DNA from 3 places in the Sporosarcina sp. P16b genome. Region 1 is predicted to be linked to each of the others. Evidence: riboswitches for the same ligand, from Rfam matches in the RefSeq annotation. Region 1 holds a riboswitch; each other region holds the start of a gene.

Region 1 (4,221 bases):
TTTGTCACTTCTTCTCTAGACAAGTCATCACGAACGAATGACCAGTTTAAAATGGTTACAGGGCCCGTGAGCATTCCTTTTACTTCATGACCTGTAAGAGATTTTGCATAAATGGATTCTTCTACAGTCATTGGTTTAATAAACGCAACGTCTCCAAAGATAATTGGCGGCTTAACACAACGTGAGCCGTAGGATTGTACCCATGCTTTTTCAGTAAAGACAAATCCGTCAAGCTTTTCCCCGAAATACTCCACCATGTCTGTACGTTCGAATTCGCCGTGTACCAATACATCAAGTCCTAAGTCTTCTTGAATATCAATCCATTCTTTAATTTCAGCTTGAACGAAATCTTTATATTGTTGATTCGTAATTTCGCCTTTTCTCCATTTATTGCGTGTAGCCCGTACTTCCGGTGTTTGTGGGAAGCTACCGATGGTGGTAGTCGGAAGTAGTGGTAATTGGAATTTTTCCTGTTGTTTCACTTTGCGTTTTGCAAATGGAAGATTCCGCTTACTGTCTGATAGAAGACTTCCCGAAGTCGCTTCACGTACTTCTTTATTATTGCGAGCAGGAAGTGAATTAAATGCAGTCAATGCTGCTTCACTGTCATCCAATGCCTTAGAAACTTGTTCATATCCATGTTGTACTGCTAGTTGAATAGCTTTAATTTCTTCAATCTTCTCGTCGGCAAATGCTAACGCGTTCAAAATGGTTTTATCTAGTTTCTGTTCCGAGCGAGTCGTAACAGGTGAGTGGAGCAGGCTACATGAAGGTTGAATCCATAAATTATCAGCTGTAACATGCTGTTGAATTTTTTCAGTCAATGTAAGTTTTTCACGTAAATTGGAACGCCATACGTTGCGACCGTCTACAATTCCTGCCGCAAGTATTTTATCTTCTGGGAAACCATATTGCTTCAAGTTCTCTAGATTTCTTTCGCGTCCGTGGACGAAATCTAGTCCGATAGCCGCAACAGGTAAGGCGATCGTTTCTCTATAATGTTCAACTGAATCGAAGTATGTCTGTAGAAGAATATTCAGCCCGCTCAGATTTTTTGTCAGTTGTGAATAAATTTCTGTGACAGTCTTCATTTCATCTGAACTTATTGATGTACATAGAATCGGCTCGTCAATTTGGATCCATTGAACACCTTCATCCTGTAATTCTTGTAATACTTTTTGATAGAGGGGTATCAGTTGCAGGATAATGGATGGTACATCTTTATCCTCGTACCCTTTGGATAATTTTAGTAATGTATAGGGGCCTAGTAGAACAGGTTTACCTTCAATACCCAGTTCGCTCTTGGCTTCACGATAAGCAGCTAGAGGCTTGTTTTCCGTTAGTTCAAAACGCCGGCCTTCGTATTCAGGCACGATATAGTGATAGTTTGTATTGAACCATTTTGTCATTTCGGAGGCAACCGCCTCATCATTACCGCGGGCCATCGAAAAGTATGTGGAAGTGGATACTTGTCCACCTTTCCAGTTATAGCGTGAAGGAATGATTCCGAACATGGCTGACGTATCCAGTACGCGATCATACAATGTGAAGTCGCCCACAGCAATCCAATCAACCCCAGCATCTTGCTGTTTCTTCAAATTTGCCAAGCGAATCTCTTTCGTTGTTTGAAGAAGCTCATCTTCCGAGATCTTCTTTGACCAAAATGCCTCAAGTACACGTTTCCACTCACGATTTTCACCTATTACGGGGTAGCCCGTTATACTGCTTTTTACCATAGATAATTTCCCCCTTGATTTTTTTCAATAAAAAAAACATCTCTAGGGGAAATGTTAGAATTGCGAGTACGTATAAAATAACATGCTACTTATAAGCATGCGATGATACACTGCGACTGTCTAACACTTCCCTATTCACCGTAGGATTAGCGTCATGAAAAATAGGCAGGTGTCTGGCTGGACGCATTAGCGTCTTCACAGTGGCGGGACCGCTCCAAGAAAAGGATTCCCTTTTAAGAAATGAAAGTATTTTCATTCCACCTACTTTTCAAACTATTCAATTCAGATGATTGTCTCTAAAGCTATCACATGCAAAATAGTGTGTCAACTTACTATTAGAATTTAGTGATGAGAGCTAAAGAACAACTAACGATATGGAAGTATAATACGAAATGATAAAACAACATATTACGCCGACTGTTATATAACTGTTACGAGTAGGTTGTCTCGAAGACGAATAACTATGATGTGAAAATTTTCACAATTCAGTTGAAAGTAAACTAGACTTTAGGTATGATATGTACTAACACGTCTTCATGTGAAGAGATCATTTGTCTTTATTGAGTCGATTTTTGATCGACGGGCTATGGGGTGTTGCCGGATAATGGATAATGATGGGTGTTCATCGCTATATGTTATACAACAGTGTAGCGGAAAAATTTTAAGGGGTGGCTTTTATCCATGACAAACTATGAACAAGTAGGTAAATTGCAAGTCGCAACAGAACTATATAACTTCGTAAAAGAAGAAGTTCTTCCGGGCTTAGAAATTCAAAATGATCAATTTTGGACAAACTTTGATTCGCTCATTCATGAACTTGCTCCTGAAAACAAAGCACTATTAGAAAAACGTGATGAATTACAAAAGACCATTAGCGAATGGCATCAAAATAATAAAGGCGAAATTGATTTCGTTAAATATAAAGAGTTTTTACAAGAAATTGGCTACTTAGAGCCAGTTCCCGAAGATTTCAAAGTGACAACAGCTAATGTTGATCATGAAATCGCAAACCAAGCCGGTTCACAATTGGTAGTGCCAATTGATAATGCTCGTTATGCATTAAATGCAGCGAATGCACGATGGGGAAGTTTATACGATGCCCTATACGGATCTGATGTTATCAGTAATGAAGCGGGTGCTGAAGCTGGTGTTGAATACAATCCGATTCGTGGACAGAAAGTAATTGATTTCGCGAAAAACTTGCTAGATCAAGCGGCGCCTTTAGCTGAAGGTTCACATGCAGATGTAACTGCTTATAAAATTGTAGAAGGCAAACTTGAAGTAACGCTTGAGAGCGGTAACACGACTCAATTGCAAGATGAGTCCAAGTTCGTTGGATATAATGGTTCCAAAGATGCACCGACTGCAGTATTGTTGGTGAATAATGGATTGCATATCGAAATCGCTATTGACAAGAACGACCCAATTGGTAAAAGCGATAAGGCGGGTGTGAAAGATCTTGTAATTGAAGCAGCACTCTCTACGTTAATGGACTGTGAAGACTCTATTGCCGCAGTTGATGCTGAAGATAAAGTGGGCGTATACCGTAACTGGCTTGGTTTAATGAAGGGTGACTTGGAATCTACATTCAAACGAGGTAGTAAAACAGTTACTAGAAAATTGAATGCTGACCGTACGTATATAGGTGTAGACGGCAAAGAGTTGACACTGCGTGGTCGTTCATTAATGTTCGTACGTAATGTAGGTCATTTAATGACGAATAATGCAATTCTTGATGAAAATGGCAATGAAGTACCTGAAGGAATCTTAGACGGTGTTCTTACATCTTTAATTGCTACGCATAACTTTAAAGAAAATGTAGCGTTTAAAAACTCGCTTCATAATTCTATTTATATCGTAAAGCCGAAAATGCATAGTCCAGAAGAGGCGGCATTTGCGAACAAATTATTTAATCGTATTGAAGATCTGCTAGGTGTTGAGCGCCATACAATTAAAATCGGTGTAATGGACGAAGAGCGTAGAATGTCACTGAATCTGAAATCCGCAATCAATGAAGTGAAAGAACGTATTGCATTCATCAATACAGGATTCCTTGACCGTACAGGTGACGAAATCCATACGTCTATGGAAGCTGGTCCGGTCATTAGAAAAGCTGATATGAAGGCATCCGAATGGCTATCTTCTTATGAAGCTGCAAACGTTGCAGTGGGAATCCGGGCGGGTCTACCTGGACATGCGCAAATTGGTAAAGGAATGTGGGCTATGCCTGACTTAATGGCTGCAATGCTTGAACAGAAAATTGCACATCCAAAAGCAGGAGCGAGCACTGCGTGGGTTCCATCTCCAACAGCTGCAATTTTACATGCATTGCACTACCATGAAGTAAATGTTAAAGAAGTACAGGCTGGAATTGACAGTTCGATCGATTATCGTGATGGTATCCTTACTGTTCCATTGGCACCTAATACGGATTGGTCTGCTGAAGAAGTACAATCGGAGCTGGATAACAATGCACAAGGGATCC
Region 2 (4,221 bases), on a different contig from region 1:
AAGGTCACTGGTGTAACGGATGTTGCGACTTTGCGTTTCTCTTCGGAGGCATTACTTCAGACGCTGATCGTATTTGCAGCAATCTTTGTATTGATTTTGATCATGAATGCACTATTCATTAAACGTCAAAGTATATTGTCGTTGTTCCGTGTGACTACCGTGACACAACAGCGGGTGAAAAAGATGACAGTATTCCAGGCGATCATCGGTGTGTTCGGTATTCTCCTCATTGTATCCGGCTATTATTTATCATCCCGATTATTTAGTAGTGTATTTCTTGGAAATCAGCTATTTCTAGTGATGATCGTCATATTAGCTTCTGTGATCGTAGGCACCTATTTATTTTATAAAGGATCTGTCAGCTTTATCTTTAACTTGATTCGTAAACGCAAAGGGGGATATCTGAACGTTAACGACGTGCTATCACTCTCTTCGATTATGTTTCGGATGAGATCCAATTCTCTTTTATTAATGATTATTACATCTTTATCTGCACTATCCATAGCATTACTTTCATTAAGTTATATATCGTATTACTCAGTAGAGAAGTCAGTGCAGCGAACTATTCCTGCCGACTTTACCATTCCTGATACTACGCGTGCAATGGAATTTACGCAGACACTTGACAGTGAAGACATAGCCTTTTCAGAGTCAGCTATTGATCTATTGACTATACCTGTTGATTTGTCGAGAGTTATGTCTTTTACAGGTGAAGAAAGTCAAGATATGAGTTATACCGATACACAGATGATTGTCATTAGTGATGCAGTATTGTCGGAGATAGACGTAGCAGAAAAGGGAGTGCTCTTCGTCAACTCCGATAGTCTGACGGAAAAATTCTTAAAGTTTCAAAGGAATCAGCAAGTAGTATTCCAAGGCAAAGAGCATGTATATAATCTGACACTGAAAGGGACGGAAAGAGTAGCAGTTCTTCCAACACGTGTAACTTATGGTTTTGTTGTTGCGGTAGTGGATGATCAAGTATTCCGGAAAATGAATGTAGATAAAGATCCTTCCATTACACCCGAATTTACTGAGTATCATGGCGTGGATATCGAGAATGAAAATGATCTCGAAAAAGCGAATGAACTATTTAATGTGTTGGGAATAAACGAATGGGCAGGACATGAATCAAAGCTTGAGGAAAGAACGAAACAGATGCAAAGTGCTGGCATGATCATGTTCATCGTGGGATTCCTTGGCCTCGCGTTCCTTGTTACGTCAGGCTGTATCCTATACTTTAAGCAGATGGACGAAAGTGAAGATGAAAAGTCGAACTATACTATTCTTCGTAAATTAGGCTATACACAAACGGATTTACTAAAAGGGATTCAACGAAAGCAGTTATTTAACTTTGGTATTCCGTTAGTCGTCGGTCTCTTACACAGCTATTTTGCTGTAAAATCCGGCTGGTTTTTATTCGGTACTGAAATGCTGACACCAACGATTATCGTAATGTTAATCTACACAGCACTATATTCTATATTTGGTTTGCTTTCCGTGTTGAATTATAAGCGTGTGATTAAAGATTGTTTATAACAGATTAATACCCCTGACGGCAAGGTCAGGGGTATTTTATTATGAATTAATTACTGCCTACTAATTCGGCTACTACGATTTGATATGCTTTATCTAAATTGACCAATTGTTTAACTTTTTCTGTTGAGTTATTTCTGCTATCCTCGGAAATTTGTTTCTTTACATCTTTCACCAATATGGGAAGGGGGGTAGAGTGAGTACCCACACGGCCTGACATTAGTGAGTCCTTCAATAAGTTTGTAAAGTCCTCGATTGTTTGATTGTGCATGATTCATTCTCCTCATCGTGTGTGTAATTGTTCGTTGACATAAAAAAACATCCGTCCCGTATATACCAGGAAGGATGTTAAGTGGGAAGCCATGACGAATTAAACGGTTCGGCAGGAAATACATTTATGTTGGATCGACAGAAACTATATCGAAGCCACCTAAAGAATGTCCTGATTCCGTTTTTTCGTACGTCGGCTTGTGTATGATTTTTCATAAGCCGCACTTGACACCTCCTATCCGCGTAGGGTATTGGTGTGTACTGATCTAGGCAGGTCTCCTGGCTCGTCTTCGACATATAATTCACCTTCCCATTTCCCTTGCAGCGAAACAGTGGTAACGAATTATATTCCAACTCACAGTTGCGGGACAGCATCGGTTTTTCACCGATTTCCCTTTTAAGCGTTTAAGAAAAATAAACGCACCTATCTCTAACACGATATTCAGTTGCCCTTTTAGTATATCACTCTTATTTATGAAAGGAACAAAAATAGGACAGCATCCTCTACTACATCACGAACAGACCCTAATCCTAAGGAACACGCTACTTGGAACAACGATTTATGTTTCCGTCTCGTTCTATGGTTTAAAATCTAGCCAATTAACGAATGTCGAGGAGCTTTTCTTTGATATAAGTAGACACCAACAAATACGACAAACTCAGAGGCTGGAATGGACAACCAAATACCGTTCAATCCAAAGAAGTGGGGTAAAATCATCAAGAAAATCAACATAATGATAATTTCGCGAGAAGCAGTGATCCAAATTGCCATCCGTACATTGCCGATAGACTGATAATATGTCATCATCACAAAGTTCGTACCTGTGAATAAATAAGCGAAGAAAAATAGATTAATTCCTGTAGTAGCCAAATCTCTTACGGCTTGTGGGAAGTCCCCGAAGATCGATACGATAGGGCCTGCCGCGAATTGACCGACAAGGAAGAACACAGCACCTGCAATGACAACGGTGAGAGTGGCCTTTTTTATAGTTTCCCTCATCCTTGCCTGGTTGCCGGAGCCTTGATAATAACTGATAAGTGGCTGAATCGCACCACCCATTCCAAGGAACAGCATGAGCATGACACTGTGTACATAGTTCAAAATAGAGAAGGCCGCAACACCTTCCGTGCCGGCCATCCGTTCGAACGCGATATTATGTGTAATGGTAAAGAAAGAGATCCCTAGCTCGGAAAGGAAGCTTGGAAATCCAACAAATAGAATGGCTAGAAACAGCTTTTTATTAAACTTCAAGCGAATCAGTTTCAAGTTATTGTTCTTTTTTAAGAAGTGGGTTGCGAGTACTAGCATACCTATGAATGATGCAATAATGGTGGCGGAAGCAGCACCGGCAACACCGTAATCAAAAATAAATAAGAATACATAATTCAGGACGATGTTGACGACAGATGTCACAATTAGCCCAGTCATTGACAGATTCGGTGCTCCATCGTTGCGTACGAAAATGCTAAACGTGTTTTCTACAGTAAAGATAAAGCCAAACAGTAGAATGACAAATAAATATTGTGAAACATAAGGGAAAGTAGTCGTATTGGCTCCCAGTGCGTAAGCTAACGGATCCCTAAAAATAAAAGCAGTTAAACCTACTATAATGGTGGATAAGAAAATGGAAAAAATAGCATGTGTGAAAATCGAACGAGCTTTCAGCACATCTTTGGAGCCCATTGCCATCGAGTATTTCGTGGCGGCACCTATACCAATCCATAGGGAAATAGCAAAAAAAATCGTATAAACGGGAGCCGAAATTCCGACTCCCGCTAATGCTTCTGCACCTAATCGATTACCGACCATGATGCCGTCCGCTACAATATTGATTGCCATCAACAACATACCGATAGTTGACGGTATTAAGTAACGCAAAAAGATACGTCCTACTGGCTCCGTATCCAATTGATTTAACTTGGGTGAAAAGCTCATTGCAAAGGACTCCTTTGAAGGTCAAGTTCCATGATAAGACAAGGGAATTCACCCAAATCATCAATTTGTCCATTTAACTTAAATCCGAACTTTTCATATAAGTGTTTCGCTGCTTTATTATCTGGATAAATACTTAAATAAATCTTGTCACATTGATATTTTTCTTCCATTCTGGTAAGTAGAAGTGTTAGGAATCTGCTGGCATAGCCTTTTCCTTGGTGATGCTGATCGATCATAAAGCGATCAAGCCATACATTGCCTGTATCTGCCTCACGTCCATGCATTGCATAACCGACTAAATCTTCTCCATCATATAATCCAATGGACTTCCATTCTGGTTCGAATTGTGATTGTGCTAGTGAAAATGAATTGCTTTCAATAAAGTTCTTTTGGTTTTCGTGTACGGATAAATAGGCGACATCTTGCCAATTTTCATTCGTTACCTCACTCGCGTGGAGGCTCATAATTCCATCTCGCTT
Region 3 (4,221 bases), 440 kb from region 1:
ACACAATGATAACGGCAAGACGTGACGGTGATCGGAGCCCCATAACATCCTTGTCATATGCGGGACCACTAGGCCAACGAAGCCGATTGTTCCAGACACGGCAACAGCGGAACCAGTTAAGACCGAACCGCCTAGCAAAATCATCAATTTACGTTGTTTGACATTGACTCCAAGATGATGCGCACGTTCTTCACCGAATAATAAAGCATTCAATTCGCGGCGATTAAGCCACAGCATAAATGTACCGATGATAAAAAACGGCAGGACCATCAGAATATAATTCCAGCCGCGCATCGATACGCTACCAAGCAGCCAACCGACGATCTGACGGAGTTCTTCTTGCGTTAACGCGATCATCAGCGACAGCACGGAGCCGAGAAATGAGCCAAAAATGATTCCTGTTAAAATGATCGTCTCCATTTTCATTGATCGGTCGACCATTCGAGCAAAACCGATCACTAAAAACATCGTGATTGCGGCACCCATCATACTAAATACAGGTAAGGTGAACGCGCCAAGAACCGGCAGCGATATACCAAAAAAGAGTGTGATCACGGCGCCGACAGAGGCACCGGATGACACTCCGAGGGTGTAAGGATCAGCTAACGGGTTTTTCAAAAGCCCTTGGAACGCGGCTCCTGATATAGCCAGTGAGGCACCGACAATTCCGGCCAACAACACACGTGGCATACGGATCTTCCACAAAATATTACTCGCGGTCGCATCCGATTGATTCCATAGCGTCTCTATTGGTATTTTCACTGTACCGATCGATACGCCGAGCCAGATTGCCACAAGGAGCATGGCAATCGACACGACATAGGCGAGCGCAGTTTTATTCACCGAATACCTCAGGATAGACTGCTTTCGCAAACGATTCTAATCCGTCAGCCAAACGCGGACCTGTACGGCTTGTAATATCTTCATCCAGTTGAATGACTCGATCTTCTTTGATCGCAGTAACTGCATCAAACCCGTCACGCGTCTTAATATTTTCTACAACGTTTGGAACATAGCTATATATTGCCAAAATTACATCTGGATTTTCATCTACAATCGTTTCAGGACTGATCATAATCCAACCTTCTTCTGTCACGATGTTTTCAGCATTGATCATATCCAAAAACTGTTGTGGGAAAGTTCCTTTTCCTGCCGTGTAAATTTCAGGCGCATCGGAGTTTTCAATGAACACGCGCTTCTTGTCCGTAATGTCCGCTGCTTTCTTTTCGATATCAGCGACTTTCGTTTTCATATCTTCAACGATTTGATTCGCTTCCACATTTTTGTCCATAACTTTACCAATCAATTCAATCGTTTCATATGTCTCTTCAAATGTTCCTGCATTCTGTATAACGATCACAGGGATGCCTGCGTCACGAATCTGATTCAATCCTTCTTCATTCGAACCCAACATCATTTCATGTGCGAACACCGCTTCCGGTTGCAATGAAATCACTTTTTCTATGTTGACCGTAAAGTCCCCTACTGTATCTAGCTCTGTTACCTCTTTAGGATAGTCATCGTTTTCTGTTACTGCAATGACTTTATCTCCTGCACCAATCCCGTATAAAATTTCCGTGTTGCTTGGAAGTAATGAAATGACAGTTTCCGGCACTTTTTCAAATGTAACTTCTTTGCCAATCGCATCTGTCAGAGTGTATGGATAACTCGTTGTATCCGTTGATGCTTGTTCCGTTTTCGTTTCTTCGCCAGCTTGATTTTCATCTGCTGGTGTTTCTTCTTTTGCACTATCGCTTCCACATGCTGCGAGTAGTAGTACCGCGAGCATTGCTGTCAGCAGTAGTTGTAAAAACTTCTTCATGTGTGTTCCTCCTTTAATATGTGTGTTGCATTACGCAAGTCGCAGACACGAAAAAAATCCTTCGATCATTCGAAGGATTAGGTGGGATGAAATCAGGACGTGACTTCTTCCATTACACCTATCCTCGTAGGTTGCTGCGGAACTTCATTTTCTAAAAAGGCAGGTGACCTGGCTTGTGCATAGCACGTACAGTGGCGGGACCGCATCGGATTTGAACCGATTTCACTTTTCATCTCTAGTATTGAGAACCTTTTAGAAGATATGTAATTATGCTTTATTATAGCGGTAATAGTGAGGGTTGTACAGGGCGGTGCTGATCTTTCAAAAGTCATCCCCACTTCCTACCTGTTCTTGTGGTGGTAGGTTGAACCGCGCTAAAACTGGAAGAGACCGCGCATTTCGTGTTTAACACCGCGCAATTACTCTATGTAACCGCGCCAAACTGCTTGAAGATCGCGCTATTGGGATATTTCGTTGGATTTGATGAAACTTTGACAGGCAGTACTTCCAAAGACATAAAAAAGCCAAACAGTAAAAAATCTGCTTGGCCATTTTCGATATATTACATTCTTTCCGGTGCTTCAACGCCAACTAATTTCAATGCGTTCGCAATCGTCGTTTTAGTTGCTGTGATCAAAGCCAAACGTGCCTCGGACAGGTCTTTATTTTCCGGGTCGAGCACTTTATTCGCATTGTAGAAACTATGGAATGTAGCTGCTAGTTCTTGAATATATGTCGTCACGCGGTGCGGTGCGCGCATGCGAGCTGAGTCGCTGATAAGTTTCGGGAAATCTCCGAGCTTCTTCAGTAGCTCCAATTCTTTCTCATCTTGCAATAGCGTGACGTTTGTCGTTGACGCTTCCACGTTCTGTTCTTTTGCTTGACGTAGGATTGAACAGATACGTGCGTGCGCGTATTGTGCGTAGTAGACGGGGTTTTCATTGGATTTGGATACCGCCAAATCTAAATCGAAGTCCATTTGTGCATCGCCTGAGCGCATCGCAAAGAAATACCGTACAGCGTCTAGTCCGACTTCTTCTACGAGTTCACGTAATGTGACCGCTTTTCCTGTGCGCTTGCTCATTTTGAATTTTTCTCCGTCTTTATAGAGCTGAACCATTTGCGCCACTTCTACTTCGAGCGTATCGCGGTCATAACCTAGCGCCTGGATTGCTGCTTTCATACGTGGAATATATCCGTGGTGGTCTGCTCCCCAAATATTGATCAGTTTATCAAATCCACGACTTAGCTTGTCTTGGTGATAGGCAATGTCCGGTGTTAAGTACGTGAATGAACCGTCTTGCTTGATTAATACACGGTCTTTATCGTCACCAAATGTAGTGGAGCGGAACCAAGTCGCGCCGTCTTCTTCAAAGACATGGCCATTTTCACGAAGTTTTTGGAGTGCGATTTCGATCTTGCCGTTGTTATATAGGGACGTTTCCGAGAACCAGTTGTCGAAATGCACGCGGAAGTCCGTTAAGTCTTTCTTTAGTTTATCTAATTCGATATTCAAGCCGTGTTCACGGAAAAATGCAAGTCGCTCTTCTTCTGGAACATGGACATACTTGTCTCCATATTGTTCAACGAGGCCTTTTGCGATGGCGATGATATCTGCACCACGGTAGCCGTCTTCCGGCATTTCTTTTTCTAATCCAAGTGCTTCGAAATAACGAACGTCAATCGATAACGCTAAGTTATTTATTTGATTACCCGCGTCATTGATGTAGTATTCACGCGCTACGTCATAGCCTGCTTTGTCAAGAATATTACATAATGAATCACCAAGTGATGCCCCGCGTGCGTGTCCTAAGTGCAAGTCGCCTGTTGGGTTCGCTGAAACGAATTCAACTTGGATCTTCTGTTGCTGTCCGCTGTCGGAACGTCCGTAGTCTGCTCCTTGGTCCAGGACAGATTTCACGATATCTCCGAGACTGTCTGTTTTCAAGCGGATATTGAGGAAACCGGGTCCAGCAATTTCAATGGAGTCGATTGCCGTGTTTGTCGTATCAAGATGCTCCAAGATACTTTCCGCGATTGCACGCGGTGGCTTTTTCGCGAGTTTTGTCAACTGCATTGCGATATTCGCTGCATAATCGCCGTTCTCTTTACTTCTTGGTGATTCCAGTTTAATTTCCGGAATATCCGCACCTTCGACTAGTTGTGCTTTCTCAATCGCTTCGTGCAACGCTTCTTTAATTTCATGTTGAATCTGCTCTACTGCATTCATTGTGTTACCTCCGAGTAGGTTATTGTCAAATGGTATTTCCCTAATAAACTTTCGTCTGAATGTAAGTCGTACGCTACGGTAAAGCGTCCAGGTACCCACTCCAGTTGATTGGTATAAACGGCTAAATCCATAACGGCAGGACCATTACCGTATGTGCCGAAACGGACAT

What was found. A riboswitch is a leader RNA that binds a small molecule or an ion and turns the genes downstream of it on or off. The one in region 1 is predicted to bind cobalamin.
Region 2: linked by a shared signal. The riboswitch ahead of CSV77_RS09385 (hypothetical protein) and the one ahead of metE (5-methyltetrahydropteroyltriglutamate--homocysteine S-methyltransferase) in region 1 are both predicted to bind cobalamin.
Region 3: linked by a shared signal. The riboswitch ahead of CSV77_RS03375 (ABC transporter substrate-binding protein) and the one ahead of metE (5-methyltetrahydropteroyltriglutamate--homocysteine S-methyltransferase) in region 1 are both predicted to bind cobalamin.

The regions. Positions count from the first base shown of each region.
Region 1 is NZ_PDYO01000002.1:508,626-512,846, reverse strand. Features, by position in the region: gene metE (5-methyltetrahydropteroyltriglutamate--homocysteine S-methyltransferase) at 1-1,736, opposite strand, end outside; cobalamin riboswitch at 1,884-2,016, opposite strand; gene CSV77_RS05575 (malate synthase G) at 2,418-4,221, shown strand, end outside.
Region 2 is NZ_PDYO01000006.1:99,111-103,331, forward strand. Features, by position in the region: gene CSV77_RS09380 (ABC transporter permease) at 1-1,539, shown strand, start outside; gene CSV77_RS09385 (hypothetical protein) at 1,586-1,807, opposite strand; cobalamin riboswitch at 2,059-2,249, opposite strand; gene CSV77_RS09390 (MATE family efflux transporter) at 2,399-3,742, opposite strand; gene CSV77_RS09395 (GNAT family N-acetyltransferase) at 3,739-4,206, opposite strand.
Region 3 is NZ_PDYO01000002.1:70,968-75,188, forward strand. Features, by position in the region: gene CSV77_RS03370 (FecCD family ABC transporter permease) at 1-843, opposite strand, end outside; gene CSV77_RS03375 (ABC transporter substrate-binding protein) at 836-1,822, opposite strand; cobalamin riboswitch at 1,964-2,090, opposite strand; gene argS (arginine--tRNA ligase) at 2,385-4,052, opposite strand; gene CSV77_RS03385 (YwiB family protein) at 4,049-4,221, opposite strand, start outside.